One region of the Streptomyces sp. NPDC053474 genome, then DNA from elsewhere that is predicted to be linked to it. Evidence: riboswitches for the same ligand, from Rfam matches in the RefSeq annotation. Region 1 holds a riboswitch; the other holds the start of a gene.

Region 1 (15,530 bases):
GCCGTCGCGGCGATCGCCTCGATCAACCCGATCTGGGCCATCGGCCCGTACCGCCCGGACCAGGTGTCCACCGGCGCCCAGCCCGACTGGTACATGGGCTTCGCCGAGGGTCTGATCCGTGTCATGCCGGGCTGGGAGATCAACCTCTGGGGCCACACGCTGGTCCTGGGCGTGTTCATCCCGCTGGCGATCTTCCCGCTGGTCCTCGCGGCCATCGCCGTCTACCCGTTCATCGAGTCCTGGGTCACCGGCGACAAGCGCGAGCACCACATCCTGGACCGCCCGCGCAACGCCCCGACGCGGACCGCGTTCGGTGTCGCCTGGGTCACCGCGTACATGATCATGCTGGTCGGTGGTGGAAACGACCTGTGGGCCACGCACTTCCACCTGTCGATCAACGCCATCACCTGGTTCGTCCGGATCTTCTTCTTCGTCGGGCCGGTCATCGCGTTCGTCGTCACCAAGCGGATCTGCCTGGGCCTCCAGCGCCGCGACAAGGACAAGGTGCTGCACGGGCGCGAGTCCGGCATCATCAAGCGCCTGCCGCACGGTGAGTTCATCGAGGTGCACGAGCCGCTCGACCAGGACCAGCTGCACACCCTCACCGCGCACGAGCAGTACAAGCCGCTCGAGATCGGCCCGACGGTCGACGAGAACGGCGTCGAGCGCAAGGTGACGGGCTCGCAGAAGCTGCGGGCGAAGCTGTCCAAGAACATGTACGGCGAGGACAGCCAGATCCCGAAGCCGACGGTCGACGAGTACAAGGAGATCACGAGCGGCCACGGCCACCACTGACCCTTAGGTCCCCGACCGTCGTAGGTCGCCACGGCAAGAGCCCCGTCCAGCACCTGGACGGGGCTCTTCGCCGTCCCCGGGCTGGATAGGGTGGGGGCATCCCCCAGGGGCGGGGACGCCCCCTCGACGCACGCAGACGAACACACAGGAGCGGCCATGAGCGCTGTGACCCCCGCAGGAGGCGACACCGCGGCGGCCCGTTCCTGGCCCGACGTGCTGAACGGACTGCTCGACGGCCGCGACCAGAGCGCCGACGACACGGCCTGGGCGATGGACCGCATCATGCGCGGCGAGGCGACCGACGCGCAGATCGCGGGCTTCGCCGTCGCGCTGCGCGCCAAGGGGGAGACCGTCGAGGAGATCTCCGGTCTCGTCCGGGCCATGTACGCGCACGCGCACGTCATCGACGTACCCGGGCCGAGCGTCGACATCGTCGGCACCGGCGGCGACGGCGCCAAGACCGTCAACATCTCCACCATGTCCGCGATCGTCGTCGCCGGGACCGGCGCGAAGGTCGTCAAGCACGGCAACCGCGCGGCCTCCAGCGCGTCCGGCGCCTCCGACGTCCTGGAGAAGCTCGGCGTCAATCTGGAGCTGACGCCGCAGCGGGTGCGCGAGGTCGCGGACGAGGCCGGGATCACCTTCTGCTTCGCGGTGAAGTTCCACCCGGCGCTGCGCCATGTGGCCCCCGCGCGGCGCGAGCTGGGCATCCGCACCACGTTCAACTTCCTCGGCCCGCTGACCAACCCGGCGCAGGTCCGGGCCCAGGCCACCGGTGTCGCGGACGCGCGGATGGCGCCGATCCTCGCGGGCGTGCTTGCCGAGCGCGGCTCCTCCGCGCTCGTCTTCCGCGGCGACGACGGCCTGGACGAGCTGACCACCACCGCCACCTCCCGGGTGTGGGTGGTGCGCGACGGCGGCGTCCGCGAGGAGGCCTTCGACCCGCGGGACGTCGGCGTCGACCTGGTGCCCGTCGAGGCCCTCCGGGGCGCCGACGCCTCCTACAACGCGGAGGTCGCGCGGCGGCTCCTGGACGGCGAGACCGGTCCCGTGCGGGACGCGGTGCTGCTGAACGCCGCGGCGGCCCTGGTCGCCCTGGAGCCGGGCGCGGGCCTGCTCGCGGAGCAGCTCCGCGCGGGCATGGCGAGGGCGGCCGAGTCCATCGACTCCGGCGCGGCGCGGGCAGCGCTGGCGCGCTGGGTGGCCGCCAGCAACGCCTGAGCCCCGTAAGGGGCGCGGGGAACTGCGCGACCAGCCCCCACAAAGCCGCAGACGCGTCTGCCGGGATCTCAGCAGACGCGTCTGCGGCTTTTCGCGCGCTGAGCGCGCAGTTCCCCGCGCCCCTTAGGGGGCGCCTCAACCCGGCCCGGTTGACGGGGCCCGCCGGTCCGGATCGTGGACGGCGGTGTTGCACTTGCAAGATCGTGTGGCAAGATGCTGCACAGGTCATGAGTGACAGCGACTACGGCCCCGGCCCGCTGTCCGGCAACCCTCCGTCCGTGGCGGGGTGCCCCGGGTGAAGACCAGGCGGTGAACAGCAAGGTTCACCGCAAGCGCGGACCCCTCGCGTCACCAGGGGTCCTGGTCGTCGAGGGAGCAGTCTCGTGAGCCAGCGAATGCGATAGGGCCGAAGGCCCCGTTCTCCGTACCCCCCTTCTTCCTTCTCCTGTGCCGTTGACCGGTCGCGCTGTCGCGTCGACCGCTGTCCGCACAGCGATGTCGCCTGCCTCTTACGGGAGTTCGCCATGTCTGCCTCCACCGTTGCCACCGCCGTCGCCACCGACTCCGAGTCCGCCGACCCCTGCTGCGCCGAGCCGCTGCCCGTGCTCGGCCGGGACGTCACCGTGCCCCTCGTCACCGGCGGCGAGGTGACGTACGCGGCCCTCGACTACGCGGCGAGCGCCCCGGCGCTGCAGCGGGTCTGGGACGACGTGGCCGCGTACGCGCCGTACTACGGCAGCGTGCACCGCGGCGCCGGGTACCTGTCGCAGCTGTCGACCGACCTGTTCGAGAACTCCCGCAGGACGGTGGCCGAGTTCCTCGGCTGCCGCGAGGGCGACCAGGTGGTCTTCACCCGGTCCACGACGGACTCGCTGAACCTGCTCGCCGCCGTCCTGCCCGCCGACTGCCAGGTCTTCGTCTTCGAGACCGAGCACCACGCCTCCCTGCTTCCGTGGCGCGACGCGCGCGTCACGTATCTGAACGCCCCCCGTACGCCCGGCGATGCGGTGCGCACCCTGGAGCGCGCCCTCGCCGACCGGGACCCCTACGGGCCCGCCCTGGTGTGCGTGACCGGCGCCTCGAACGTCACCGGGGAGCTGTGGCCGGTGCGCGAGCTGGCCGCCGCCGCGCACGCCCACGGCGCCCGCATCGTCCTCGACGCCGCGCAGCTCGCGCCCCACCACCCCGTGGACATCGCGGAGTTGGACGTCGACTGGATCGCCTTCTCCGGGCACAAGCTGTACGCGCCCTTCGGCTCCGGGGTGCTTGCCGGGCGGGCCGACTGGCTGGGCGAGGCCGAGCCCTACCTCGCCGGCGGCGGTGCCTCGCGCACGGTGACGCGGCGCGCCGACGGGGGGGTGGACGTCGAGTGGCACGACACGGCCGCCCGGCACGAGGCGGGCTCGCCGAACGTCATCGGCGCCTACTCCATCGCCGCCGCCTGCAAGGCCCTGACCGAGGCCGGGTTCGACTCCCTGGTCGCGCGGGAGCGGCAGCTCATCCAGAAGGTGCGCGAGGGGCTCGCCGGGGTGCCCGAGGTGCGGGTGCTCTCGCTGTTCGGGGACGACGCGCCCCGCGTCGGGGTCATCTCCTTCGTGGTCGACGGCTGGAACAGCTCGCACTTCGCGGCCGCGCTGTCCGCCGAGTACGGCATCGGCGTGCGCGACGGCCTGTTCTGCGCGCACCCGCTGGTGCGCACGCTCCTCGGCAGCACCCCGGACGAGCCCGGCGAGTGCGGCGCCCCGGAGGCCGCCCCCGGCGAGCGGTCGCTGAACGCGATCCGCGTGAGCTTCGGCGCGGGCACCCCGGACGAGCACGTCGAGCGGTTCGTACGGGCCGTCAAGGAGCTGGTCAGCGACGGCGCGCGGTGGAGCTACCGCACCGAGGACGGGCGCTGCGTGCCCGACACCGCCGCCGGTGCCGCTGCCGACGCCGAGGCCACCGCCGCCTGACCCGGCAGGCGCGAGCCGAGCAGGATCATCCGCAGGGCCCGTTCGGTGGCGTCGGTGAGGAACTCGCCGCCCCGGCCGAGCGCCTCCGCGAGCGTGACGGGGGCGGGCAGGATCGCGCTGTAGGCGTCCACGCCCGCCGCCCGCACCAGGTGCGCCCCGTCGCCGATGGTGCCCGCGAGGGCGAGCACCGGGCGGCCGAACCGCTTGGCGCGGCGGGCCACTTCGGCCGGGACCTTGCCGCGCGGCGTCTGCCGGTCGAGGGCGCCCTCGGCGGTGACGACCAGGTCGGCGCGGGCCAGGCGCGCGTCCAGGTCGAGGTGGTCGAGGAGCACGTCGAAGCGGGGCAGGAGCCGGGCGCCGAGCGCGGCGAGGCCCGCGCCGAGGCCGCCGGACGCGCCGGTGCCGGGGCCGTGGAACAGGTCGGTGGTGACCCTCAGGTCGCGGGTGAGGACGTACGCCCAGCGCTCCAGGCCCGCGGCGAGCTCCTCGACCTGGGCCGGGGTCGCGCCCTTCTGCGGGCCGAAGACGCGGGCCACGCCCTGCTCGCCGCACAGGACGTTGTGCTGGTTGCAGGCGACGAGCAGCTCGGCCCCGGCGAGGCGCGGGTCGGCGGCGGAGGCGTCGACCCGGTGCAGCCGCGGCAACTCCCGGCCGCCCCGCGGAAGTTCCCAGCCGTCGGCGTCCAGGAGTCGGACGCCGAGGGCCTGGAGCGCGCCCGCGCCGCCGTCCGATGTGCCCGAGTCGCCGCAGCCCACCAGGATGCGGCGGGCGCCCGTGTCGAGCGCGGCGCGGATCAGCTCGCCCACGCCGTACGTCGTGGTGGCGCCGGGGTCGCGCAGCTCGCGCGGCACCAGGCACAGGCCCGCGGCGGCCGCCATCTCCACCACGGCGGTGCCGGAGTCGAGGAGCGCGAAGTGGGTGCCGATGCGCTCGCCCAGCGGGCCGGTGGCGGGCAGCGCGACCAGCCGCCCGCCCGCGGCCGCGGCGAGCGCCTGGGCGGTGCCCTCGCCGCCGTCCACGAGCGGGATCAGGTCGACCTCGGCGTCGGGCAGGACGCGCCGGACGCCCCGCGCGATGGCCTCGGCCGCGGACTGGGCGGACAGGGACTCCTTGAAGCCGCTGGGGGCGATGGCGACACGGCGGAGCGAGGACGGCGCGGGGGGTGTGTGCGGCATGGGGCGTACTCCTTGAGGGCGGGGGCGGGGCTCAGCGGCTGACGGGCACGCCGAGCAGCGGCCACACCGCGAGGGCGAACAGCAGGACGAGCGCGGCCGTGAGCGGGGCCAGGACGGCGGAGAGGCGCAGCAGGTCGCGCGGGGTGTAGGTGGGGGTGCCGGGGATCTCGGCGAAGAGGGCGACCGGCTTCGCGGAGGCGGGCAGGGTGTGGCAGAAGCCCGCGGCGGCCGTGGACGCGAGGGCCGCGGCGACCGGGTTCACGCCCGCGCCGACGGCGGCGGCCACGACCAGCGGCACGAGGACCGACGAGCGGGCCGAGCGGGACTGCAGGACCAGATGGGCCGCCGTGCTGACCGCGACGACGACGGCGAGGAAGAGCCAGGGCGACACGTCGACGGGGAGCCCCGCCACGAGCCACTCGGCCGCGCCCGAGTCGGCGAGCGCCACGCCCATCGCCATCGTCGCGGCCATGAAGAGCAGCAGCGACCACGGCACGGTCTTCAGGGCGTCCTTGAGGCGGACGGTGCCGAGCGCGGGCGAGGCCGCCACGACCGCGCCGATCAGCGCGACCACGGCGGGCGGGACCCGGTGCAGCGGCTCGCTGCACCACAGCGCGACGACCGTGGCGAGCAGCAGCGCGCAGCGTGTCTCCGCGGGCTCCCAGGGCCCGGTCACGGGGCGGTCGCTGTGCGCCTGGATGTCCTCGGCGGTGATCGCGACCGGCCCCTCGCGGTCCGCGCGGCGCGTGGTCGTCAACAGCACGGCCTCGGCGGCGAGGTGGGACGAGACGATCGCGAGCGGCAGGCCGAGCAGCAGCCACTTCGTGAAGCCGATCTCCTGGCCGGTGCTCTCCCACAGGACGGACACCGTGATCAGATGCGCTCCCGCCCCGATCAGGGTCGCGACCGCGGACAGCAGGATGACGGTCGGAAAGAGCAGCGCCAGCATCACGACCAGGCGCCCGCGGTCGGCGAGGACCTTGGAGAGGGCCAGGAAGACGGGCAGCGCGAGCGCGGCCCGACCTGAGGTGGCGGGCACCGCGAACGCCGTGACCACGAGCGCGGCGGTCGTCAGGTGCGTCAGCTGCCGTACGCCGCGCGCTCCGCTGACCAGGAACGCCGCCGCACGCCCCGCGAGCCCGCTGCGCGCCACGGCGGCGGCGAGCACGAACGCGCAGATCAGCAGCCACACGGTTGCGTCCCCAAGGGTGCCGAAGAGGGTGTCGCTGCTGATCACGCCGGTGGCGGTGAGGGCGAGCCCCGCGCCGAGCGCGATGTACGTGTCGTCGATGGGCGTGCCGATCCAGGCGCAGGTCGCGAGCGCGAACACGGCGAGCGTGAGCCGGGCGTCGCCGCCAAGGCCCGCGAAGGTGCCGGGGACGGCGAGGAGCGCGCACAGGCTCAGGGCCAGGCACAGGAGGGTCAGTTGCCGCGGTGTCGCTGTCACGCGTTCAGCGTCGCGGGGCGCGGTGAGCCCTCAATGAGCCGCACATGAAGGAAACTTCACCGAGCGGCTCCGGCCCGGGCCCCGGCCCGGCTCAGGCAGGCAGCCGGTACCCCATCCCGCGCACCGTCTCCAGGCGCTCCGCGCCCAGCTTCTTGCGCAGCGCCCGTACGTAGACGTCCACGATGTTGGACCCGGGGTCGAAGTCGTAGCCCCACACGTGGGACAGGATCTGTTCGCGGGCGAGCACCTGCCCCGGGTGCCTCAGGAACAGCTCCAGGAGCACGAACTCACGGGCCGTCAGGTCCACCGTGCGCTCGCCGGAGCGGGCCCTGCGGGTGCGCAGGTCCAGGGAGAGCGTGCCCGACCTGAGGACCGTCACCTCCGGCGCGCGCGCCGCCGTGCGCAGCCTGAGGCGCACCCGGGCGAGGAGTTCCTCGAAGCGGAACGGCTTGGTCATCCAGTCGTCGGCGCCGCCCTCCAGACCGGCCACCGTGTCCCGCACGGAGTCCCGGGCGGTGAGCACGATCACCGGCACCGTCACCCGGGCCTCACGCAGTTCGCGCAGCACGGTGAAGCCGTCGCGGCCGGGGAGGCCGATGTCCAGGACGACCAGGTCGAAGCCGCCGGTGAGGGCGTACTCGTAGGCCGCGTCGCCGTCGCCGACCACGGTGGTGGTGAAGCCGTTGGCGCGCAGGCCCTTCTCGACGAAGGAGGCGATGCGTTCCTCGTCCTCGACGATGAGGATGCGGTTCACGTGCGTACCTCTTCCAGGGGGCGTACGAGGTCCAGGGTGAGGGCGAAGGTGGCGCCGCCGCCCTCGGTGGCGCTGAGGCCCACCCGGCCGCCGTGGGCCTCGGCGATCGCGCGGACGATGGCAAGGCCGAGGCCCGCGCCGCTGGTGCGGGCGCCGCGCCGGGACGTGCCGCGCCGGAAGCGCTCGAAGATGACGTCGGCGTCCTGGGCCTGGACGCCGGGGCCGCTGTCGGCCACGTACAGCTCGATGTGCGGGCCCGTGACGCGGGAGCCCACGCGGACGCGTTCGCCGCGCGTGGTGTGCTGCACGGCGTTCTGCGCGAGCTGGACCATGGCCTGGGTGATGCGCTGCGGGTCGAGGACGGCCTCGCGGTCGGCGACCTCGGCCAGCTCCCAGCGGCGCTCGCCGAGCGTGCGGGCCTTCACGAAGACGTCGGCGGTGAGTTCGGCGAGCCGCACCGGCTCCGGGGTGATGAAGTCCGGGCGCTCGGCCTTGGCGAGCAGCAGCAGGTCCTCGACGATGCGGCTCATCCGGTCCAGTTCGTCGGTGACCAGGCGCACGGTCTCCTCGCGCTCGGCCGGATCGTCGCCCATCAGCTCCAGGTGGCCGCGGACGATGGTGATCGGGGTGCGCAGCTCGTGCCCGGCGTCGTCGACGAACTCGCGCTGCGCGGCGAAGGCCCGCTCCAGGCGGTCCAGCATGCCGTTGAACGTCTCGGCGAGCGCGGCGACGTCGTCGCGCCCGCGCACCGGGATGCGCCGGGTCAGGTCCTGCTCGGTCAGCTGGGCGGCGGCGGTGCGCACCAGGCGCACCGGCTTGAGGATGCGCCCGGCCACGACCCAGCCGATGCCGGTCGTGAGCAGCAGCGCGACGCCGGAGATGGCGAGGAGGATGCGGAACACGTCGTCCGCCTTGGCCTGTTCGGCGCCCGGGTGGAAGGCGACGACGAAGGCGGCCTCGGGCTCGCCGCCGTGCGGGGCCACCTCGACCTTGGCCCAGCGCAGCTCACCGGAGGCCCGGTCGAGGGTGCCGGTGGAGCCCTTCGCCGCGAAGATCTGGCGGCGGGCGCCGGGGTCGCGGTGCAGCGGGTGCGCGACGGACAGCTCACGGGCCTGGGTGAGCTGGGCGGGGCCCTGGCCGGAGCGGTGGACGAGCCCGATCAGCTCCTCGCCCGGGTCGGCGTACTGCCGCTCCAGGAAGACCTCGAGGAGGCGGCGCGGGTCGGTGAAGCCCGCGCCGGTCTCCGGGTCGACGCCCCCGTCCACGAAGTGCGTGAACTCGCCGGTCTCCTGGGTGAGCAGCCGGTTCACCCGGTGGTCGACCTCGCGCAGCAGGATCGAGCGGGTGGTCGCGGCGACCGCGGCGAACGCGACCGCCATCACCACGAGCAGCCACAGCAGGATGCGGACGCGCGCCGAGATGCGGCGCCGCACGGCCCCGCGGGAGTCGCCGTCCCGGGAGCCGGGGGAGCCGGGGGGCTCCTGCGCGGCGCGGGGGTCGCGCGGGTCGGGGGAGGCGTGCGGGTCAGCCGTCGTCGCCCGGCCCGTCGTCGTCGGTGTCGTCGGCGTCGTCGCCCGGCCGCCCGGGTCCGCCGGATCCGGAGCCCCGGTCGTCGTCATCGTCATCCGTGTCCCCTGTGGCCCCCGCGCCGTCCTTGCCGTTCCCGCTCCGCTCGGAGCTCTCGCTGACCGGAGGCCGGTCGACGACCTGGTCGCTGGGGGTGGGCTCCGGCCCGGTGGGCGTGCCCGACGGGGAGCCGCTCTCCAGCTCCACCTTGGGCGGGACCTTCGGCTCGGCGGGGGAGTCCGTCAGGGCGTAGCTGGTCGCGGCGATGCCGAGGGGGATCGCCACGACGGCCGCGAGGGCCGCCATGCGGTGGGAGAAGACCATGGCAGCGAGCGTGCGGGGCGTACCGCGTCATCTGGATGAGCCGGGGATGAAGAAACCCTCATCCGGCGCGGGACAGGCCCTAGGAGTCGAGGCCGATCGCGAACGCGGCCTCCAGGTCGTGCTGCGAGTACGTGCGGAAGGCGACGTGCGTGTCCGTGCCCTCGACGCCCGGGATCTTGCTGATCCGGCCGGGGATGACGTCGGCCAGGTCGTCGTGGCGGGCCACCCGGACCATGGCGATCAGGTCGTACGTGCCCGTCACCGAGAAGACCTCGCTGACGCAGTCGAGGGCGGCGATCGACTCGGCGATCTCCGGGATCCGGTCGACGCTGGTCTTGATGAGCACGATCGCGGTGATCACGGCTGGCTGTCTCCCTCGGTGGCCGGTCCTGAGGCTTTCACTCTAGTCCCCCGCCGACAGCACACCCAGGCGTAGACAAACCCGAGCGAAAAGCCCACGAGGTGCGCCAGATACGCCACCCCGGGCCCCTGCCGCTGCTGCCCCGCCGCCACCCACTGCAGCGCCACCCAGAACGGCAGCACCACCCAGGCCGGGAACCGCAGCGGAAGGAAGAACAGGAACGGGAAGAGGCTGGTGACCCGCGCCTTCGGGAAGAGATGGAGAAAGGCGCCGAGCACGGCGGAGATCGCCCCGGACGCACCGACGAGGGTCTGCCCGGACCCCGCGTGCGCGACGGCGTAGCCGAACAGGGCGAGACAGCCACAGCACACGGCGAAGAGCGCGTACTGGAGGTGGCCCATGCGTTCCTCGACCATCACGCCGAACACGTACAAGAACAGCATGTTGCCCAGGAGGTGCAGCCAGCTGCCGTGCACGAAGAGGGCCGTCAGGGGGGTGAGAGCGGCACGGGGCTTGCCGCTGAGGAGTTCGACGGGTACCACCCCCCAGCGTTCGAAGTAGGCCTGCTGGGCGGCGATGAGCCGGTCGCCCGTGCCGTACGAGGGGTTGAGTCCGGACAGCGGGGACAGGACGAAGACGACGCAGCAGACGGCGATCAGCGCGCACGTCACCGGGGCGGTCGGGCGCTTGAGCGCGCGGACCGCCGCCACGCCCCACGTGTTGATCATGCACAGAGCATGGCGTAAGCGAGCCAAACGGTACAGACCGCCGCACCCGGGTGGTTGCGGGTACGGGACGGGCAGCCTCCGCAGGTGCGCGCGGTGGTCCTTACGCAGGCCTTAGGGTTACGGGAAATACGCATCACGGCCTCCCGAAGGAAAGCGAACGTCACGATGACGGTTCCCCTGCCGACCGACACCACCCGATGGCGCTGCACGCTCTGCGGCAACCTCACGCGGTTCGACGTGACCCGCTCCTCGAAGGTCGTCGAATATGTGCACCTCGACCTGGCCGGAGCGCCGAACGTCGAGGAACGCGAGGTGGTCAGTGAGACCATCGAGTCGGTCCGCTGCCGCTGGTGCAACGCGGTGGACCAGGTGGAACTCGTGGACAGGCCCGGGGCCGGCTCCTGAGGGGAGCGGGCCCCGCACAGCTAGTGGGGTGACCGATGGTGGAGAGCGCGGGCGGAACGCCGGAGGACGGCGCCGCCGAGGTGCTCGACCGTCCGCTGCCCGACGGCGTGCGGCGGGCGGTCGTACAGATCGTGTCGGACGGCTTCGGCGGCCTCACGGTGGCAGAACTGCCGCCGCAGCTGCGGCAGTACGCGCGCTTCACGCCCACCCGGCGCGTGAAGTTCGCGGGCAACGCCATGGCCGCGGCCCTGGAGGGCGACCCGGTGTTCCGCCAGCGCATCGGCGAACGCCTGCGCGAGGCCCAGCCCGAGCTGACCGCGGCCCTGGACGCGGGCACGCCGCCGCCCGCCGCCGACCCGCTGGACGTGGCGGCCGCCGCCTATGTGCTGCGCCCCACCGGCTGGGTCAAGCTCGTCACGGCCGCGGGCGAGGAGGCCCAGCGGGCGGACGCCGAGCGCGCCGACGAGGAGACCCGGGCCGAGCTGGAGCGGCTGCGCGCGGAACTCGCCGCCGCCCGCGCCCACACCAAGGTCGAGACCGACCGGCTGCGCGCGGAGCTTGACGCGGCGAAGAAGGAAGCCGAATCGATGCACCGCAAGCTGCGCGGGGCACTCAGCGACGTCAAGCGCGGCGAGGCGGCCCTGCGCAAGGCCACCGCCGACGCCGAGGCCGCGCGCGCCGAGGGGCAGGCGCAGCTTTCGGCCACCGACAGCGAGACCCGGCGCCTGAAGGCCCGCCTCAGCGAGGCGGAGGCGGCCCTGGAGGCCACCCGCAGGGCCGCGCGCGAGGGCCGCAGCGTCGAGGACATGCGGGTGCGCCTGCTGCTCGACACCGTGCTCGACGCGGCCCAGGGGCTGCGCCGCGAACTGGCGCTGCCGCCGGTGTCGGTGCGTCCCGCCGAGACCGTGGATGCCGTCGAGCCCGGCCGGATGACGCCCAAGGACATCGCGGCCCGCGCCCTGTCCGAGAACGACCCGGCGATCCTGGACCAGTTGCTCGCGCTGCCCCAGGCGCATCTGGTCGTCGACGGCTACAACGTCACCAAGACCGGCTATCCCACGATGCCCCTGGAGAAGCAGCGGCTGCGCCTGCTCGGCTCGCTCTCGCAGCTCGCGTTGCAGACCGGGGCCGAGGTCACCTGCGTCTTCGACGGCGCCGAGCTGGCCGCGCCGGTGTTGCTCGCGCCGCCGCGCGGGGTACGGGTGCTCTTCTCGAAGCCGGGCGTCACGGCGGACGAGCTGATCCGTCAGCTCGTGCGCGCCGAGCCGCCGGGGCGGCCGGTGATCGTCGCCTCGACCGACCGCGAGGTGGCCGACGGCATCGCCAAGGCCGGGGCGCGGCCGGTGGCGTCCGCGGTGCTCCTGAAGCGGCTTACGCGCGGCTAGCCGGGATCCGTAACTCGCGTTCCCTATGCCTGAATTGGACCGCTCTCGCATGCGACGGAGTGTCAACTGACCACTACGGTCCGTCGATCAACTGTAAAGAAAACGCTCGTTGACCGAATTTTTCGCGGTCAGGATTTGATCTGATCACAACGGGGTCACTAGGGTCGCGGCCAGACCTCCGCTCTGTTGATCACTCATCGAAGGAGCCGCCTTCGTGGCTTCCCACCGTCGTCTCAAGCAGCCGGGCCGCGCCCGCGTGACCGTGCTCACCGCGACCGCCGCGGCGGCCGTGGCGCTCACCTCGCAGGCGGCCAACGCCGCGCCGAGCGAGAAGCCGAGCAAGGACGAGGTGAAGTCCAAGGTCGACAAGCTCTACGAAGAGGCGGAGAAGGCGACCGAGAAGTTCAACGGCGCCAAGGAGAAGCAGCAGAAGCTGGAGAAGCAGGTCGACCGCCTCCAGGACAAGGTCGCCCGCGGCCAGGACGACCTCAACGACCTGCGCGGCGGCCTCGGTTCGCTCGCCAGCGCGCAGTACCGCTCCGGCGGCATCGACCCCTCCTTGCAGCTGTTCCTCTCCGCCGACCCGGACAGCTACCTGGACAAGGCCTCCGCGCTCGACCAGCTGAGCACCAAGCAGGCCGAGGCGCTCAAGAAGATCCAGGCGAAGCAGCGCACCCTCGCGCAGCAGCGCAAGGAGGCCTCCGACAAGCTCGCCGACCTCGCCACCACGCGCGAGGAGCTCGGCAAGAAGAAGCGCGAGGTCCAGGGCAAGCTCGGCGAGGCGCAGCGCCTGCTCAACACGCTGTCCGCCAAGGAGCGCGCCGCCCTCAAGGCCAAGGAGGACCGCGCCAGCCGCGCCGCCGAGCGCAAGGCCTCGGACGCGGCCGACGCCCCCAAGACCAAGGCGCCCCAGGGCGGCGTCAAGGGCTCCAGCCGCACCATGGCCGCGTACGCCGCCGCGCAGAGCAAGATCGGCTCGCCGTACGTCTACGGCGCCAGCGGCCCCAGCTCCTTCGACTGCTCGGGCCTCACCTCCTGGGCCTACGCCCAGGCCGACGTCTCCATACCCCGCACCTCGCAGGCCCAGGCCAACGCCGGTACGCGCATCGCGTCGCAGAGCGACCTCAAGGTCGGCGACCTGGTCATCTTCTACGGCGACCTGCACCACGTCGGCTTCTACGCGGGCAACGGCCAGGTGCTGCACGCCCCGCGCACCGGCGCCGTGGTGCGCTACGAGTCGATCAACAACATGCCCTTCCAGTTCGGCGTCCGCATCTGACCCCGACGGCCGTAGCGGAGCCGCCCAATCGGGCGAATTCCGCCACCTTCCAGTGACCGCGCGCCCCGCCGATGACCTGCGTCAGAGGCGGGGCGTCACTGTGCGTAGGCACCGAAGGTCGTTGGTCGCGCCCTGATCACGCCGCTACTGTCGCGCCGGTCCCCGACAACCGGGGTACGGCTCCCGCGTCCGCGGGGGTCCCTCCAGCGGAAGGGAGAGCGGCTACCCGTGGGGTCCCATCGCCGTCCCGCAGTCACCGGCCTCGACCGGAGCGCACGCGCCGCCACCGTCACCGTGCTGTCCGCCGCCACCGCGGCCGCGGCCCTCGCGGTGCCCGCCAGCGCCGCCCCCGCCGACCCGCCGGCCGCGACCAAGGCCAAGGTCGACCGGCTCTACGAGCAGGCCGAGCAGGCGACGGAGGCGTACAACAAGGCGGACGAGCGCACGGACACGCTGCGCCGCCAGGTCGAGCGGTCCAAGGACAAGGTCGCCCGCGGCCAGGAGCGCATCAACGAGATGCGCGGCGCGATCGGCACGCTCGCCGAGGCCCAGTACCGCTCGGGCGGCATCGACCCCTCGCTCGCCCTCATGCTGTCCTCCGACCCGGACGCCTATCTGGACAAGGCCTCGGCCCTCGACCGCATCAGCGCCCGGCACACCGGCCACCTCACCAAGCTCCAGCGGGCCCAGCGCGCCCTCGCCCAGGAGCGCACCGAGGCGGGGCGCAAACTGGCCGAACTGGAGCGGAGCCGCAAGGCCGTGGCCCGCCACAAGCGCTCCGTCGAGGACAAGCTGGCCAAGGCGCGGCGGCTGCTCAACTCCCTCTCGGCGGCGCAGCGCGAGGAGTACGACAGGTCCTCGCGCTCGGCGGACGGCGGCTCGTCCCGGCCCGACCTCGCGAGCGCCGGGGCCCCGGCGTCCTCGCGCGCGGCCGCCGCCATCGCCGCGGCCCGCTCGGCGGTCGGCAAGCCCTATGTGTGGGGCGCCAACGGCCCCTCCGGCTTCGACTGTTCGGGCCTCACCCAGTGGTCGTACGCGCAGGCGGGCGTCGGTCTGCCGCGCACCTCACAGGCGCAGCGCTACGCCGGGCGGCAGGTGCCGCTCGCCCAGGCGCAGCCCGGTGACCTCGTCACCTACCGCGACGACGCCAGCCACGTCGGGATGTACGTGGGCAACGGCCAGGTCGTGCACGCGCCCTACCCGGGCGCCGCGGTGCGCTACGACCCGGTGGGGATGATGCCGGTGTCGTCCGTGACCCGGGTCTGAGTGACGCGATTGCGCGGGTGACCCGCCGTCGGCCGGAGGCGGCGCGCCCCGCCCCCGTACGATCGACAACGTGGCTGGTCGACGGCGTGGACGTGGAGTGCGGGCGGCGGGCATCGGTCTCGCGGTGCTCGCCCCCCTCGCGTTCGCGGGCTGCGGCGGCCCCGAGCCCGCGGACGCCGTGCCCGACGGGGTGCAAGAGCTCCTGGAGCGGCGCGCGGCGGCGGTGCTCGACCGCGACGAGCGGGCCTACCGGGCCACGGGCGGCCCGGTCACCGCGTACGACAACGTCCGTGAGCTGCCGCTGAGGTCGTGGTCGTACCGCCTCAAGGACGTCGACCGCGACGGGGCGCGCGCCACCGTCACCGCCGAGCTGCGCTACCGCGTGGCGGGCTACGACCGGGCGCCGCTCGGCGTCGACCGCACGCTGGTCCTGCGCGAGCGGGAGGGCCGCTGGTACGTCAGCTCCGAGCGGCCCGCGCGCAAGGCCGCCGAGCAGCTCTGGGACCAGGGCCGCGTCGAGTCCGTGCGCGGCACCCACAGCCTGGTCCTCGGCGTCGGCAGGGAGCGCGCGGACCTCAGGCGGTACGCGCGGCTCGCCGACGACGCGGTGCCCGACGTGAGCGCCGCCTGGCCGCGCCCGTGGGCGGGCCGGGTCGTGGTGCTCGTCCCCAGGTCCCTGGACGGCATGGCCGATCTCCTTGGCGCGCCCGCCTCCGGCTACCAGGGCATCGCCGCGGTGACCACCGGCGAGGCGGGCGGCTCGGGCACGGCGCCCGCCGACCGGATCATCATCAACCCCGACGCGTACGGGGTCCTCGGCGACCTCGGCAAGCAGGTCGTCCTCACGCACGAGGCCACGCACGTCGCCACCC
Region 2 (15,530 bases), on a different contig from region 1:
CGCTTACGCGGACTACGCGGCGCAGGACAAGCTGTACAGCGCCGACGACGTGCTCTCCATCCCCACCCAGGCCGACTTCCTGGCGCCGCTGGCGAAGGCGGGCGTCTTCAACCGCGTCCAGTACGGCATGCCGTTCGCCGCGTCCACGCGCCTGCTGTTCTTCAACGAGAAGCTCTTCAAGAGCGCCGGGGTCACCCCGCCGGAGAGCTGGAGCGAGCTCCAGGCCGCCGCGAAGAAGCTCAAGGCGCGCGGCGTGAAGATCCCGTACGCGCTGCCGCTCGGCCCGGAGGAGGCGCAGGCCGAGACGTACCAGTGGCTGCTCAGCGGGGGCGGCGGCTACACCGACAACGTCGGCTCGTACGACTTCGACTCCAAGCAGAACGTCAACACGTTCACCTGGCTGAAGAACGAGCTGGTCGGCAAGGGCCTGACCGGGCCGACGCCGCCCGGCAAGCTCAACCGCGCCGAGGCCTTCGCCGCCTTCACGCGCGGCGAGGTCGGCATGCTCAACGGCCACCCGACGCTGATGCAGATGGCCGCCAAGAAGCACCTGAAGTACGGCATGGTCCCCATGCCCGGCGTCAACGGCAAGGCCCAGTCCACGATGGGCGTCGCCGACTGGATGATGGCCTTCAAGGAGAACGGCCACCGCAAGGAGATCCGCGAGTTCCTCGACTTCGCGTACTCCAAGAAGAACGTCCTGGACTTCTCGCGCGAGTACGACCTGCTGCCGGTGACCACGTCGGCGTCCCAGGAGATGGCCGACGACAAGGCGGACGCGAAGAAGCTCGGCGGCTTCCTGGAGGAGCTGCCCGCCTCCCAGCTGTACCCCGTCGGCAAGACGTCCTGGGCCCAGGTGTCCGTGCAGATCAAGAAGTACATCGGCAAGACCGTCGACCCGAACGGCGACCCGCAGGCGATCCTGAGCCAGCTCGACGCGAAGGCGGCGGCGGAGGAGAACGCGAGCTAGCGTGGGCCGGGTGAACGGTGTGCCTGAGGCGGAGCCTCCCGTGCCCGAGCCCTCCGAGGCCTCCGGGGCCGAGGGCGGCCTGTCCGCGCGGGCCAGGGCCGTGCTGGCCCTGGAGCGGCGCAACTGGAGCGGCCCCGGTGCCAAGGAGCGGGCCATCCGCGAGGACCTGGGCCTCGCCCCGGTCCGCTACTACCAGCTCCTCAACGCCCTGCTGGACGACGAGCGCGCCCTGGCCCACGACCCGGTCACCGTGAACCGCCTGCGACGGGTACGCGCCGCACGCCGCGCGGAGCGCTGACGCTAGGGTCGGTCCCATGGGCGACGACCGCACGCACTCCCCGTACGAGCCACTGACCCCCGCGGGCCGCGACGGCCTCGCCGCGATCCTGGCCCGCCCCGAACGCGCCGTGATCGCCCTGGACTTCGACGGCACGCTCGCGGCCATCGTGCCGGACCCCGAGCGGGCCCGGGCCCACCCGGACGCCGTCCCCGCGCTCGCCGCCCTCGCCCCGAGGGTCCGCTCCGTCGCGGTCGTCACCGGCCGCCCCGCGGGCGTCGCCGTGCGCTACGGCGGCTTCGCGGGCGTCCCAGGCCTTGAGCACCTCGTCGTGCTCGGGCACTACGGCGCGGAGCGCTGGGACGCCGTCACCGGCACCGTGCGCGCGGCCGAGCCGCACCCCGGCGTCGCCGCCGTACGGGCCGAGCTGCCCGGCTTCCTCGACGCGATCGGGGCCTGGCAGGGCACCTGGATCGAGGAGAAGGGCCGGGCCGTCGCGGTGCACACGCGCCGGGCCGAGGACCCCCAGGCCGCCTTCGACGCCCTGCGCGGCCCCCTCGGCGAGCTCGCCGCCCGCCACGGGCTGATCGTCGAGCCCGGCCGGATGGTCCTCGAGCTGCGGCCGCCCGGCGTGGACAAGGGCGTGGCCCTCGTCGAGTACGTACGCGAGGTGGGCGCGGAGTCGGTCCTCTACGCGGGGGACGACCTCGGGGACCTGCCCGCGTTCGCCGCGGTGGACAAGCTGCGGGCGGATGGTGGGGTGCGGGGGCTGCTTGTGTGCAGCGGCAGCGCGGAGGTCGCGGAGCTGGCGTCCCGCGCGGACCTGGTGGTCGATGGCCCTGCGGGTGTGGTCGGGCTCTTGGCCTGGCTGACCGCGGCCCTGGCCTGAAGGCCTACGCCTCCAGCGCCGCCAGCTGGTCCAGGAACCAGCGGGTCGGGGGGAGGGCCGTGGCCGCGACGGCGAGGCGTTTGGTGCGTTCGGCTCGTTCCGCCGCGGGCAGGAGCAGGGCCTCGTGGAGCGCGGCGGCCGTCCCCGTCACGTCGTACGGGTTCACCGCGAACGCGTCCTCGCCGAGCTCCTCATAGGCTCCCGCCTCCCGGGACAGGACGAGCGCGCAGCCCTCGTCGGAGACGACGGGGACCTCCTTGGCGACCAGGTTCATGCCGTCCCGGATGGGGTTGACCAGGGCCACGTCGGCGATCCGGTACGCGGCGAGGGAGCGCGCGAAGTCGTCCTTGACGTGCAGCACCACCGGCGTCCAACCGGCCGTGCCGAAGCGGGTGTTGATGGCCTCGGCGACGCGGGAGACCTCCGCCGTGTAGGCGCGGTAGACCGCGAGGTCCTGCCGCGAGGGGTAGGCGAACGCGACGTGCACCACCCGCTCGTGCCACTCGGGGTGCTCGTCGAGCAGCAGCTCGTACGCCCGCAGGCCCCGGACGATGTTCTTCGACAGCTCGGTGCGGTCCACGCGGACGATGACCTTCCGGCCCGCGCCCACCTGTTCGCGCAGGCTCACGAGCCGCTCCTCGACGTCCGCGCGCCGCGACCGCTCCCGCAGGAAGTCCGCGTCCGCGCCGAGCCCGTGCACCCCGACCCGCGTCCCCGACGTGCCGCCGAGCAGCCGCACGCAGCACTCCGTGAACGCGTCCGCCCACCGCCCGGTGAGGAAGCCGAGCCGGTCCGCGCCCAGCATGCCGCGAAGCAGCCGCTCGGCGATGTCGTCGGGCAGCATCCGGAAGTAGTCGACGGGCGCCCACGGGGTGTGCGAGAAGTGCCCGATCCGCAGGTCCTCGCGGAGCTCGCGGAGCATCCCCGGGACGAGCGCGAGGTGGTAGTCCTGCACCAGGACCGCCGCGCCGGGCGCCGCGCTCTCGGCGAGCGCCTCCGCGAAGGCCTGGTTGTACTGCTCGTAGGCGGCCCACTGGGCGCGGAACTCCGGGCCGAACTCCGGCTCCAGGGGCGTCTGGTACAGCATGTGGTGCACGAACCAGAGCACCGAGTTCGCGATGCCGTTGTACGCCGCCGCGTGGGTCTTCGCGTCGATGTCGAGCATGCGCACGCCGGGCTCGGAGACCCCGCGCCGCACCGCCTCGCGGTCGCCGTCGCCGAGCGCCGAGCACACCCACAGCGCGTCCGCCTCGTCGCCGATGGCGCTGAGCCCCGACACGAGCCCGCCCCCGCCGCGGCGCGCGGTCAGCTCGCCGTCATCACCGACGGCGTACGAGACGGGGCCGCGATTGGACGCGACGAGAACCCGGGCGGCGGCATGAACGGAGACCATGTTGCCGAACCTAGCCCGCCCGGGATGCCCGTAAACGCGCATCAGTACGAGTGGCCCATCACTTCCCGGACTCGACGCGAAGGCAAGCGCCCCGAAGGGGCGCGGGGAACTGCGCGACTAGCCCAGGACGGCCCGCGGACGAAAACCAGCCCCGGTGCCCCCGCAGGCCCGCTCAAGCCACGCGCCGCGCCGCATACTCCGCGACCTCCACCATAGGCGGCCGCTCCTCCGTATCCACCGCATACGTACGCGGCTCGAAGCCCCCCGCCCCCCGGACGAACTGCGTCAGCTCGGGCCGCACCAGATGCGCGCGGGCGAGCCGCAGCTGCGCCGTGCGGTAGATCGACGCGGCCATCCGCCCGAGGGCCTGCCCGTCCTGGTGCCGGTGCTTGCGCACCCCGACGTCGACCTGCGCGAGCGCGTCCAGGCCGACGGTGTGCAGCGCGTCCACGAGCAGCCCGAGCTCCACCCCGTACCCGACCGGGAACGGCAGGCGCTCCAGGAGCGACCTGCGGGCCGCGTACTCGCCGCCGAGGGGCTGGACGAAGCCCGCGAGCTGGGGCCAGTGCATGTTGAGCAGGGGGCGTGCCATCAGCTCGGTGACGCGGCCGCCCTGGCCCGCCGTGGCGCCGGGGCCCTCGCCGCCGGGGTCGCCGGGGGCGCCCGGGCCGTCGAGCATCGTCAGCGGACGGTCGTACATGGCCTTCACGAAGTGCACGTCCGGCTCGGTGAGCAGCGGGCCCACGATGCCGGTCACGAAGTCGGCCGAGAACTCCTTCAGGTCGGCGTCCACGAACGCGATCACGTCACCGTGCGTGACCAGGAGCGAGCGCCACAGGACCTCGCCCTTGCCGGGCACCGCCGGGACGCGCGGCAGGATGTCGTCCCGGCGCACGACCCGGGCGCCCGCGGCGCGCGCCACCTCCGCGGTGCGATCCCGCGAGCCGGAGTCCACCACCACGAGCTCGTCGACCAGGGGGACCTTCTCGACCAGCTCGCGGCGGATCTCCGCGACGATCTCCCCGACCGTCCGCTCCTCGTCGAGGGCGGGCAGCACGACGCTCACCGTGGTGCCCGAGGCCCGCTTCGCGGCGGTGAGACGGTCCAGCGGGCGGTCGGTCACGGACCAGGAACGCCTGCTCAGCCAGCGCTCGACCTCTTCCAGCACGCGGGTTCCTCCCGTTGGTGGCCGTATGTGATCCATCTCGCGGTTCGGACGACTATCTCAACTGTCCTGGCCGTCGGTTACAGTCTTGAACAAGGCCGGTGACCATCGCATGTCGGGGGTCGCCGTCCGTCACGGATGCCACAGGCACACCGCGTACAACAACCGAATACCGCTCATCCAGAGGGGCAGAGGGATACGGCCCGTTGAAGCCCCGGCAACCCTCCAGCCGGTCTCGTAGCGCCAGCGGCGCACCGCGAGGCTCCCGGCTCGGGAAGGTGCCAATTCCGTCTCGTGGCGAGATGCGCCGCGAGGAAGATGAGGAGAAAGGGCCTCGCCTCCATGGCTGTGCAGACCGTCGACACCACGCCCCCCGCGGACGCCACCGTCGACCTGGGACCCGCCTCGGGTCTCTCCTGCCGCGAGTGCGGCACCGTCTTCCCGCTCGGACCGATCTTCGCCTGCGCCGAGTGTTTCGGCCCGCTCGAAGTCGCGTACGACCTCCCTGTCGGAGACCCCGAGGCGCTCCGCGCGAGGATCGAGTCGGGACCGGCCAACATCTGGCGGTACGCCCCGCTGCTGCCCGTCCCCGCCGACGTCGCGGACAAGCCCAATCTGAACCCCGGCTGGACCAAGCTCGTCAAGGCCGACAACCTGGCTCGTGAACTGGGCGTCGAGCAGGGCAAGTTGTTCGTCAAGGACGACTCCGGCAACCCCACGCACTCCTTCAAGGACCGCGTCGTCGCGCAGGCCCTTGAGGCCGCGCGCGCCTTCGGCTTCACCACGCTCTCCTGCTCCTCCACGGGCAACCTCGCCGGGGCCGTCGGCGCCGCCGCCGCCCGCGCGGGCTTCCGCTCCTGCGTGTTCATCCCGCACGACCTGGAGCAGGGCAAGGTCGTCATGGCCGCGGTCTACGGCGGCGAGCTCGTCGGCATCGAGGGCAACTACGACGACGTGAACCGCTTCTGCTCCGAGCTCATCGGCGACCCGCTCGGCGAGGGCTGGGGCTTCGTCAACGTGAACCTGCGGCCGTACTACGGCGAGGGCTCCAAGACCCTCGCGTACGAGATCTGCGAGCAGCTCGGCTGGGAACTGCCGGACCAGCTCGTGATCCCCATCGCCTCGGGATCGCAGCTCACGAAGATCGACAAGGGCCTCAAGGAACTCATCAAGCTCGGCCTCGTCGCGGACAAGCCGTACAAGATCTTCGGCGCCCAGGCGGAGGGCTGCTCGCCGGTCTCCGCCGCCTTCAAGGCGGGCCACGACGTCGTCCGCCCGCAGAAGCCGAACACCATCGCCAAGTCCCTCGCCATCGGCAACCCGGCCGACGGTCCGTACGTGCTCGACATCGCCCGGCGCACGGGCGGCGCGGTGGAGGACGTGACCGACGAGCAGGTCGTCGACGCGATCAAGCTCCTCGCCCGCACGGAGGGCATCTTCGCGGAGACCGCGGGTGGCGTGACCGTCGGGGTCACGCGCAAGCTGATCGAGGAGGGGCTCCTCGACACCTCCCTCACCACGGTCGTCCTCAACACCGGGGACGGCCTGAAGACCCTTGACGCCGTCGCGGCGTCCTCGCAGGCGACCGCGACCATTCGGCCGAGCCTGGACGCCTTCCGTGCCGCGGGGCTTGCGGGCTGATCACTTCCCTGCGGGCCGTACTGGGCTGGTCGCGCAGTGCCCCGTGCCCCTTCGGGCGCTCCTGGACCGGGGCGCCCTCATGAACTACCGAGGTGAAGAGTATGAGCGTCAACGTTCGCATCCCGACCATCCTTCGTACGTACACCGGCGGGCAGGCCGAAGTGAGCGCCGAGGGGGCCACCCTCGCCGAGGTCATCGCCGACCTGGAGAAGAACCACACCGGGATCGGCGCCCGCGTCCTGGACGACCAGGGCAAGCTGCGCCGCTTCGTGAACGTGTACGTCAATGACGACGACGTGCGTTTCGAGCAGGGCCTCCAGACCGCGACGCCCGACGGCGCGGGCGTCTCGATCATTCCGGCGGTCGCCGGCGGCTGAGCCGTTCCGAAGCCCCTGCGGGGTGCTCGTGGAGCCGTTTCGTATACAACGGCTCTTGTTCCTACGCAGAGTTACCTCGATTGCCCCCTCCGCGAGAGAAGCGGAGGGGGCAATTCTGCATGGTTGAGCGCGGTACAGTTGGGAATGGAGCTTCGTTTTTGATGTCGGGCGGCCTGAGTCGCCTCGGTGAAGTCGGCCGCGGAGCCGACAAGAAGCAGCCAAAGTGTCCTGCCTATTTGAGCCGAACGTGGCTTTTGTCTGGCCCGACTTGCCCTGAACGCCGGTGAATTCTCCGCATATCGACGATCGGCCGTGCCCAGAATTCTCGTCCGATTGACCTGTTGCAGACGGCAGTTGGACAGATACATTCAGCCGCGGTCGACGCGTTCCGGCGCACATCCCCCAACCCATGGGGGGTGAGGTCTGACCCGGGTCCGTGAAGTGCGGTCCTGCGCAAGGGCCAGTAATAGGGGAGTTAGGCATGGCTCAGGGCACCGTCAAGTGGTTCAACGCGGAGAAGGGATACGGCTTCATCGCGGTCGACGGTGGTGCGGATGTATTCGTCCACTACAGCGCGATTCAGATGGACGGCTACCGCACCCTGGAAGAAGGTCAGCGAGTCGAGTTCGAGATCTCGCAGGGCCAGAAGGGTCCGCAGGCGGACATGGTCAAGCTCGCCGTCTGATCGGCTTGGCGCGATCGGCCACCAGCGACGCGTGGGCCCGCCTCCCGGTTCGGGAGGCGGGCCCTCCTCTGTTGGCCCCCACCCCAACCGGGGTCCCGGCCCCTGTCCTCCGGCCGCCCCTCACCCCCGGGCCACCGCCGCCGCTACCGCGCCGGTTGCTTTCCCGCCCGCCCGCCCATGGCCAGTCGCCTTCCCGGCCCGGGCGGGCCGCGCGCCTTGCCGTCCGTCCCTTGGGTGCGGGCTCGCCCTCTACGCCGCCGCTCCGCGGCGGATGCCTCCCACCCGCCCGCCCATGGCCAGGCGGCTTCGTGGTGGGGGGCTTCCCTGCCCGGGCGGTGTACTGCCGAGCAAACGGGCGGGTGGGTGGGAGACATCCGGCGCGGTAGCGCCGGTGTCGTGGGCGACGGGCCGCACCCGAGGGACGGGCAGGCGGCAGCCTGCGCCGCCGCTGCGCTGCGGGTGTCTCCCGCCCACTGGCGGGGGAGGGCTTCCCTGCCCGGGCGGTGTACTGCCGAGCAAACGGGCGGGTGGGTGGGAAAGCATCCGGCGCGGTAGCGCCGGTGTCGTGGGCGACGGGTCGCGCCCGACGGACGGGCAGGCGGCAGCGGCGGCGCCACGCCCGAGGGGAGGGGCAGGCGGGGGCTCGCGTTCGAAAAGGGGGCCGGGGCGGCAGCCCAGGTTTCGAGGGGCCCCGGGTGGCAGGGGAAGTGAGGGCCCACGGGTGCCCGCGCGCCGCCGCAGGCCGCCGGGCCGCCGGGGCGTCGCCGGCCACCGGGTGGCAAGGGGGCGTGAGGGCCCATGGGTGGCAAGGGGGCGTGAGGGCCCACGGGGGGGGCGAGGGGAAGAGGGCCCACGGGGGGCGAGGGGAAGAGGGCCCACGGGGGCGGGGGGAAGAGGGCCCACGGGATCAGGGGGAAGTGGGGAAGCCGGACCCCAGTGTGTGGGGGCGACCTTGCACTCGGAGGGGGCGAGTGCTAATCATTGGCGTTAGCACTCTACGAGTGAGAGTGACAGAAGGACCGGGTGGGTGAGGTCCGCAGGCCGGGTGGGGCAAGGAACCACAAGGCAGGCAGACCGTCCGTCGCGGGCGCCGGCGCGGTCCGAGTTTTTCCACCCCTGTCCGGGAGGACCACTTCACATGGCCAAGATCATCGCGTTCGACGAGGAGGCACGGCGCGGCCTCGAGCGCGGCATGAACCAGCTCGCCGACGCCGTCAAGGTGACCCTGGGCCCCAAGGGTCGCAACGTCGTCCTCGAGAAGAAGTGGGGCGCCCCCACGATCACCAACGATGGTGTGTCCATCGCCAAGGAGATCGAGCTCGAGGACCCGTACGAGAAGATCGGCGCCGAGCTGGTCAAGGAGGTCGCGAAGAAGACGGACGACGTCGCCGGTGACGGCACGACGACCGCGACCGTCCTGGCCCAGGCGCTGGTCCGCGAGGGCCTGCGCAACGTGGCCGCGGGTGCCAACCCCATGGCCCTGAAGCGCGGCATCGAGAAGGCCGTCGAGGCCGTCTCGGGCGCCCTGCTCGACCAGGCCAAGGAGGTCGAGACCAAGGAGCAGATCGCCTCCACGGCCTCCATCTCCGCCGCCGACACCCAGATCGGCGAGCTCATCGCCGAGGCCATGGACAAGGTCGGCAAGGAAGGCGTCATCACGGTCGAGGAGTCGCAGACCTTCGGTCTGGAGCTCGAGCTCACCGAGGGCATGCGCTTCGACAAGGGCTACATCTCGGCGTACTTCGCGACCGACATGGAGCGCATGGAGGCCGCGCTCGAGGACCCGTACATCCTCATCGTCAACTCCAAGATCTCCAACGTGAAGGACCTCCTTCCGCTCCTGGAGAAGGTCATGCAGTCGGGCAAGCCGCTGCTGATCATCGCCGAGGACGTCGAGGGCGAGGCCCTGTCCACGCTGGTCGTCAACAAGATCCGTGGCACCTTCAAGTCCGTCGCCGTCAAGGCCCCGGGCTTCGGCGACCGCCGCAAGGCCATGCTCGGTGACATCGCCATCCTCACGGGCGGCACGGTCATCTCCGAGGAGGTCGGCCTCAAGCTGGAGAACGCCGGTCTGGACCTGCTCGGCCGCGCCCGCAAGGTCGTCATCACCAAGGACGAGACCACGATCGTCGACGGTGCCGGTGACTCCGAGGCCGTCCAGGGCCGGGTGAACCAGATCCGCGCCGAGATCGAGAACAGCGACTCGGACTACGACCGCGAGAAGCTCCAGGAGCGCCTGGCGAAGCTCGCGGGCGGCGTGGCCGTCATCAAGGCCGGTGCCGCGACCGAGGTCGAGCTCAAGGAGCGCAAGCACCGCATCGAGGACGCCGTTCGCAACGCGAAGGCGGCCGTCGAGGAGGGCATCGTCGCCGGTGGTGGCGTGGCCCTGCTGCAGGCCTCCTCGGTGTTCGAGAAGCTGGAGCTGGAGGGCGACGAGGCCACCGGTGCCGCCGCCGTCAAGCTGGCGCTTGAGGCCCCGCTGAAGCAGATCTCCGTGAACGCTGGCCTTGAGGGTGGCGTCATCGTGGAGAAGGTCCGCAACCTCACCCCCGGTCACGGCCTGAACGCCGCGAACGGCGAGTACGTGGACATGATCGCCGAGGGCATCATCGACCCGGCGAAGGTCACGCGCTCCGCGCTGCAGAACGCCGCGTCGATCGCCGCGCTGTTCCTCACCACCGAGGCCGTCATCGCCGACAAGCCGGAGAAGGCCGCGCCGGCCGCTCCGGGCGGCATGCCCGGCGGTGACATGGACTTCTGAGCCGGTTCGTTCGGCTCGGGCTCGTCCTTCCCGAGGGCGGCACCCCCTGCTTCCAGCAGGGGGTGCCGCCCTCGGGCGTTTCCGCCCTACGCCTCCAGCGAGCTGATGAAGGCGGACCAGGCCGGGGGGTGGAAGAGGAGGTGGGGGCCAAGGGGGTCCTTGGAGTCCCGGACGGGGATGACGTCCGGGTGGCCGTCTGCCACCTCCAGGCAGTTGCCACCGTCCCCACCGCTGTACGTGGACTTGCGCCAGCGGGCTATCTCCAGGCAGTTGCCGCCGCTGCCGTCGCTGTACGTGGACTTGTGCCACGTAGCCGCGCTCAGGTCGTACTCAGGGCTGATCCTCATGGGCGTAATCCTCTGCCACTGATTCGATCAGGGCCAAGGATTTGCGCTGGGACAGTGCATTGGCCCCCAACAAATCGTATGCGAGTTCGTAGCGGGTGATGGTTGCCGGATCGTCCTCCAGCCGCCCGATGCCAGATCCTTCGAAGTAGACGAGTGGAGGTGCGTCTTCGAAGGCCATCAGCTTGAGGGAGCCGCCCATCGACGTGTGGGCACCTGCGCTGAACGGCAGCACCTGCACGATGACCCTGCGCTTGCGCGCGAGCTTGGCGACGTGTCGCAGCGCCTCGGCCATCACGACCGGCCCGCCGACCGTGCGGCGGAGGACTGCCTCGTCAAGCACCGCCCACATCAGGGGCGTTGTTGGGTCACTCAGGAGTGCTGCTCGTTCCAGTCGGTTCGCTACGAGTTCGTCGATGACCTCTTCCGGTGCCGTCGGGCGGTGGGCGATGAACACCTCGCGGGCGTAGCCCGGGGTTTGCAACAACCCCGGGATCAGCAGCGGCGCGTACTCCTTGATCGAGGTGGCGACCGCCTCCGCCTCCGCTGCCTCCGCGAAGTGGTCGGGGTACTTCGACTTCGCCAGGGCGCGGCAGTTGCGGGTGAAGAAGCCGCCCGTGCCGAGGGTCTCGTCGAAGTGGCGGGCGTACTCCAGGTGCATCCTGCGGGTACCGGCCTCCAGTTGGCCGATGAAGGAGCCGCTGACGAACAGCGGGGCGCCGAGGGCCTCCTGGCTGAGGCGGGCGCGCTCGCGAGCGTGGCGCAGCTCCGCGCCCAGTAACGCGCGGGGGTTGGACGACGGGTCGAGGTCTTTGGGGCGGGTCATCGGCAGGGAACTCCTCGGACACCGGGGACTGTTGGGTGGCCTGCGCTTTTCAGGGTAGGCGCGGGTGAGCACCCTGGGTGAGGAACGTTGAACACTCAGTAGAAAGGCGTAGGTCATGGCAATGACGGCGGAGGAGAGGGGCCGCGCGGCCGAGGACGCGGTGGCGGCGCTGCGCGCGGAGCTGGCCCGGCTGGGGCTGACGCTGCCCTCGCTGCGCGTGGACCCCCTGACGATGGCGGCCGAGGCCCCGTACCCGCTGGTGGAGTTGGGGAGGTGCAACCTGGACACGGCGATGCGCCTGGTCGCGGTGTTGCGCGGGGCGGCGAAGTGAGCCCGGGGGAGTACGCGGTCGACGTACGGGACGGCAGCGTCGGCCAGGTGATGGGCCACGAGGGCGGCTACGTACAGCTGCGGCCGGTGGGCGGCGGCCGGGAGTGGGACTGCCCACCGGAGTCGACGGCCCCGGCGTCGACGGGGGAGGTGCTGAGGGCCCGCGTCCGCCAGGTGAACCGGGAAGGGCGGCTTCCGTGACGGGTGGGGCGGCGGGAGCGGTCGACGAGGCCGCCGCGTTCGTCCGGGCGGCCGGGCGTGACGCGACACTGCTGAACACCGGCTGAAGAAACCGCAGTTGCGCGGGAGACTGGGCGCATGAGCTACCGGCCGAGCAATCCGCCTGCCCGCTGCATCAAGTGCGGGGACGTTCATCTGATCCTGTCGCAGGCCGTGAACCCGAGGACGGGCGAGGTGGAGTACCGCTTCACGTGCCTGGACTGCCGCGTCGCGTGGCCGCAGGACCAGCACGGAGGCGCTCCCGACGACTACGCCTAGCCAAAGGGCGCTCCGCCATGCGCGAACCGCCGTGTGCACGTCCGTTGGGCAGCGACACCTGCCCCGCATGCGGAAGCAAGAGCGTGATGATGCACCCTGATGGAAGGTTTCAGTGCATGGACTGCAACACGATCTGGACGTAGGCGAGTGACCATGGCGGACGCAGCGGGTGTCATCAAAGGGCCCATGTCGGATCAGATGGCGTGGGCATCGTTGTACGAGCTCGCCCTGAGCGTGGCGGAACGCCTTGGGGCCACCGTTCCGGACGCCGCCCGCGAGGTGGGGCGGTACGAGTTCCTCGAAGCCGTCCTGAACGTCGATGACGGATGGCGTCTGGACTGGAACGGCAGGCCGTCCTAGCCCCGCAGGCCAGGCCTCGTCGCCGCGAGGGCCGCGCGGAGGTTGCCGTTCGTCTCCGACAGGAGGCGGGTCGCCGTGGGGGTGTCCACCGCGCCGAGGATCGTGAGGATCGCGGGCTTGACCTCGCCGTCCGTCGCGGCCAGGGCGCGTTCGATCTCGTCGTCGGGGGCGCCCGTGGCGAGGGAGACGATGCGGCGGGAGCGGGCGCGCAGCTTCTCGTTGGAGGCGCGGACGTCGACCATCAGGTTCCCGTACGTCTTGCCCAGGCGGATCATCGTGATCGTCGAGATCATGTTGAGGACCAGTTTTTGCGCCGTGCCCGCCTTCAGGCGGGTGGAGCCGGTGAGGAGTTCGGGGCCGACGACGACCTCGATGCCGTGCTCGGCGGCCGCCGCGAGCGCGCTGTCCGCGTTGCAGGACAGGCCGATCGTCAGGGCTCCGAGGGCGCGCGCGTGCTCGACGGCGCCGATCGCGTACGGCGTGCGGCCGGAGGCCGAGATGCCGACGACCGTGTCGTCGGGGGTGAGCGCGAGCGCCGTCAGGTCCTCGGCGGCCAGGGCCTTGCTGTCCTCCGCGCCCTCGACCGCCGTGACCATCGCGGTCGGCCCGCCCGCGATCAGGCCGACGACGTCACCGGGGTCGGTGTTGAAGGTCGGCGGGCACTCGGACGCGTCCAGGACGCCGAGGCGCCCGGCCGTGCCCGCGCCCGCGTAGACCAGGCGGCCGCCGCGCGCCATGCGCTCCGCCGTGGCGTCGATCGCGGCGGCGATCCGGGGGAGCTGCGCGGCGACGGCGGTGGGGACGGTCGCGTCTTCGCCGTTCATGATCCGGGCGATGTCCTCGGTGGGCAGCCGGTCGATCTCGGCGAGCTCGGGCCGGAAGGCCTCGGTGGTGAGGGACGCGAGCTCGGCACGTAGTTCGCCGTAGCCGTCGGGGGAGGGGGTCATGGGTGCTGCGACTCTTTCGGGGGAGAGGCGGGCGGTGTACTCAAGCCCGTCCGGCGTTTGAGGACGAGCGCGAAGCGCGACAAAGGGCCGCGCCAAGGCAGGGGCTCAGCCGTTCCGGTGCCGATGGGCCAGGGCTTCGTACGATGCCGCGAGCGCAGGCGCAGCCGTCTCGTACGTGCGCTGGGCCACGCCCACGAACAGGCAGTCCACGACCAGGAGTTGGCTCGTACGGGACGACATGGCCGCCGGGCGCAGCTCGCTCTCGCGGGCGGTGGAGGTGGTCAGTATGTGGTCGGCGTACTGCGAGACGAGGCCCTCGGGGCGGCCGGTGACGGCGATCGTCGTGGCGCCGTGCTCGAAGGCGACCCGCAGCGGCTCGATGACGTCGCCCGTCGAACCGGAGTGGGTGATCGCGATGGCCACGTCCTTCGCGCGCAGCGTCACCGCGTTGGTGACGGCCAGGTGCGGGTCCGAGTGCGCGTGCGCGACCTGGCCGATGCGCAGGAGCTTCTGCGCGAGGTCCTGGGCGACGAGCCCCGACGCGGCCACGCCGTAGATCTCCGTGCGGCGGGCCGAGGCGAGCGCGGCGACGGCCGCCCCGAGCTGCACCGTGTCGAGCCCGGCGGCCGTGTCGGCGAGGGTCTGCTGCTCGTCGTACGCCAGCTTGGCGACGACGTCGGCGATCGGGTCGTCCACGGCGATGTCCGCCGTGACGGCCGGGGCGCGGCCCGACTGCTGCTGGGCGGCGAGCCCGGCGAGGGCGAGCCTGAGGTCGCGGTAGCCGGGGTAGCCGAGGAGGCGGGCGGTGCGCACGACCGTGGCCTCGCTGGTGCCGGTGAGCTCGGCGAGGCCGGTGACCGTGAGGGCGGCGCAGCCCGCCGGGTCGCCCGCGACGGCCTCGGCGACGCGCTGCATGGAGCGGGTCATCGACGGCCCGAGCGTGCGCACCTTCGCCGCGAGGGCGGCCGGGGCGGGCGGAGCCCCGCCCGCGAAAATTTCCTTCACGTCAGAGGTCACTCCTGAAAGATATTTTCACCGTCGTGACCGGGTCAAGACTCCTGCCGACCGCACCGCGGGGCACGGGGGGCGACAATGGCTGCATGGACACGATTGACCCGCTGGAGCAGGCGTTGCACGCGGCCCGCGCCCTGGTCCTCGCCGACCTCGCCGCGCGCGAGGTCGCGCAGGCCGACGTGGTCTCCTTCGTCGAGGAGTCCGTGGCGCACCGCCGCTGGTGGGTCGAGCAGTGGCCCGAGGGCGCGGCGTACGTCGCCGGGCTCGTCGCCCAGGACGTACAGGACCGGATCCTGGAGCGCTACGGCCGCTGGCCGCTGTGCCCGGTGTGCGGCACCGGGGAGCCGCACGCCCTGGACGTGGAGCCGGAGCTCGGGCCCGACCCGCACTGGGTGTGCGGCAAGGCCGGGGTCGTCGTGGCGCCGGTGGGCAGGCTGTCGTGACGCTGTACATCGACCCGCCGGTGTGGCCCGGCCACGGGCGGCTCTGGTCCCACCTCGTCAGCGACGTCTCGTACGAGGAGCTGCACGCGTTCGCCGCGCGGATCGGGGCGCCTCGGCGGGCCTTCGAGCGGGATCACTATGACGTGCCTGCGGAGCGGTACGGGGCCGCTGTGGCCGCGGGGGCTCTTGAGGTGGGGTCCAAGGAGCTGGTGCGGAGGCTCACTGCGGCGGGGCTGCGGCGGCGGAAGTAGCCCTCGCGGGGCGCCCCGGGCCCACCCCTTCCCGATCTGGGGGCTCCGCCCCCGTACCCCCGTTTTTCGGCGCTTCGCGCCTCGTCCTCAAACGCCGGACGGGCTGAAACTGTCGCTGGGGCGGGCTGACATCGTGTAGGTCCGCTGGTTCTCGCGGTCGGTGGACCGTTCGAAGCCTGCCCTGCGCAGGACCGCCTCCGACGCCGTGTTGCCCTCGTCCACCACCGCGCGCAGGCCGGTGACGCCGGGCAGGCCGAGAGCCCAGGCGGCCAGCGCGCGCAGGGCCTCCGTGGCGTAGCCGTTGCCGCGGGCCGCGGGGGCCAGGTCGTAGCCGAGCTCCGCCCAGCCCTCGTGGTCGG

What was found. A riboswitch is a leader RNA that binds a small molecule or an ion and turns the genes downstream of it on or off. The one in region 1 is predicted to bind S-adenosylmethionine.
Positions count from the first base shown of each region.
Region 2: another riboswitch for S-adenosylmethionine. It lies ahead of thrC (threonine synthase); the one in region 1 lies ahead of ACIG3E_RS11660 (aminotransferase class V-fold PLP-dependent enzyme).

Region 1 covers NZ_JBITXV010000004.1:384,039-399,568, forward strand. Annotated here, with positions in the region: gene ACIG3E_RS11650 (cytochrome bc complex cytochrome b subunit) at 1-795, shown strand, start outside; gene trpD (anthranilate phosphoribosyltransferase) at 952-2,016, shown strand; SAM riboswitch class IV at 2,240-2,357, shown strand; gene ACIG3E_RS11660 (aminotransferase class V-fold PLP-dependent enzyme) at 2,541-3,968, shown strand; gene ACIG3E_RS11665 (glycerate kinase) at 3,890-5,143, opposite strand; gene ACIG3E_RS11670 (SLC13 family permease) at 5,175-6,590, opposite strand; gene ACIG3E_RS11675 (response regulator transcription factor) at 6,682-7,344, opposite strand; gene ACIG3E_RS11680 (sensor histidine kinase) at 7,341-8,723, opposite strand; gene ACIG3E_RS11685 (small secreted hydrophilic protein) at 8,869-9,234, opposite strand; gene ACIG3E_RS11690 (Lrp/AsnC family transcriptional regulator) at 9,314-9,595, opposite strand; gene ACIG3E_RS11695 (rhomboid family intramembrane serine protease) at 9,592-10,323, opposite strand; gene ACIG3E_RS11700 (hypothetical protein) at 10,489-10,728, shown strand; gene ACIG3E_RS11705 (NYN domain-containing protein) at 10,764-12,113, shown strand; gene ACIG3E_RS11710 (NlpC/P60 family protein) at 12,328-13,392, shown strand; gene ACIG3E_RS11715 (NlpC/P60 family protein) at 13,621-14,658, shown strand; gene ACIG3E_RS11720 (hypothetical protein) at 14,729-15,530, shown strand, end outside.
Region 2 covers NZ_JBITXV010000005.1:402,268-417,797, reverse strand. Annotated here, with positions in the region: gene ACIG3E_RS14710 (extracellular solute-binding protein) at 1-970, shown strand, start outside; gene ACIG3E_RS14705 (DUF3263 domain-containing protein) at 1,011-1,268, shown strand; gene otsB (trehalose-phosphatase) at 1,285-2,136, shown strand; gene ACIG3E_RS14695 (trehalose-6-phosphate synthase) at 2,141-3,529, opposite strand; gene ACIG3E_RS14690 (glucosyl-3-phosphoglycerate synthase) at 3,702-4,697, opposite strand; SAM riboswitch class I at 4,868-5,019, shown strand; gene thrC (threonine synthase) at 5,013-6,335, shown strand; gene ACIG3E_RS14680 (MoaD/ThiS family protein) at 6,437-6,712, shown strand; gene ACIG3E_RS14675 (cold-shock protein) at 7,194-7,397, shown strand; gene groL (chaperonin GroEL) at 8,536-10,158, shown strand; gene ACIG3E_RS14665 (DUF397 domain-containing protein) at 10,245-10,505, opposite strand; gene ACIG3E_RS14660 (Scr1 family TA system antitoxin-like transcriptional regulator) at 10,489-11,328, opposite strand; gene ACIG3E_RS14655 (hypothetical protein) at 11,444-11,659, shown strand; gene ACIG3E_RS14650 (hypothetical protein) at 11,656-11,859, shown strand; gene ACIG3E_RS14645 (hypothetical protein) at 11,977-12,156, shown strand; gene ACIG3E_RS14640 (hypothetical protein) at 12,343-12,516, shown strand; gene murQ (N-acetylmuramic acid 6-phosphate etherase) at 12,513-13,463, opposite strand; gene ACIG3E_RS14630 (MurR/RpiR family transcriptional regulator) at 13,569-14,480, opposite strand; gene ACIG3E_RS14625 (hypothetical protein) at 14,564-14,920, shown strand; gene ACIG3E_RS14620 (DUF4031 domain-containing protein) at 14,917-15,171, shown strand; gene ACIG3E_RS14615 (GNAT family N-acetyltransferase) at 15,259-15,530, opposite strand, start outside.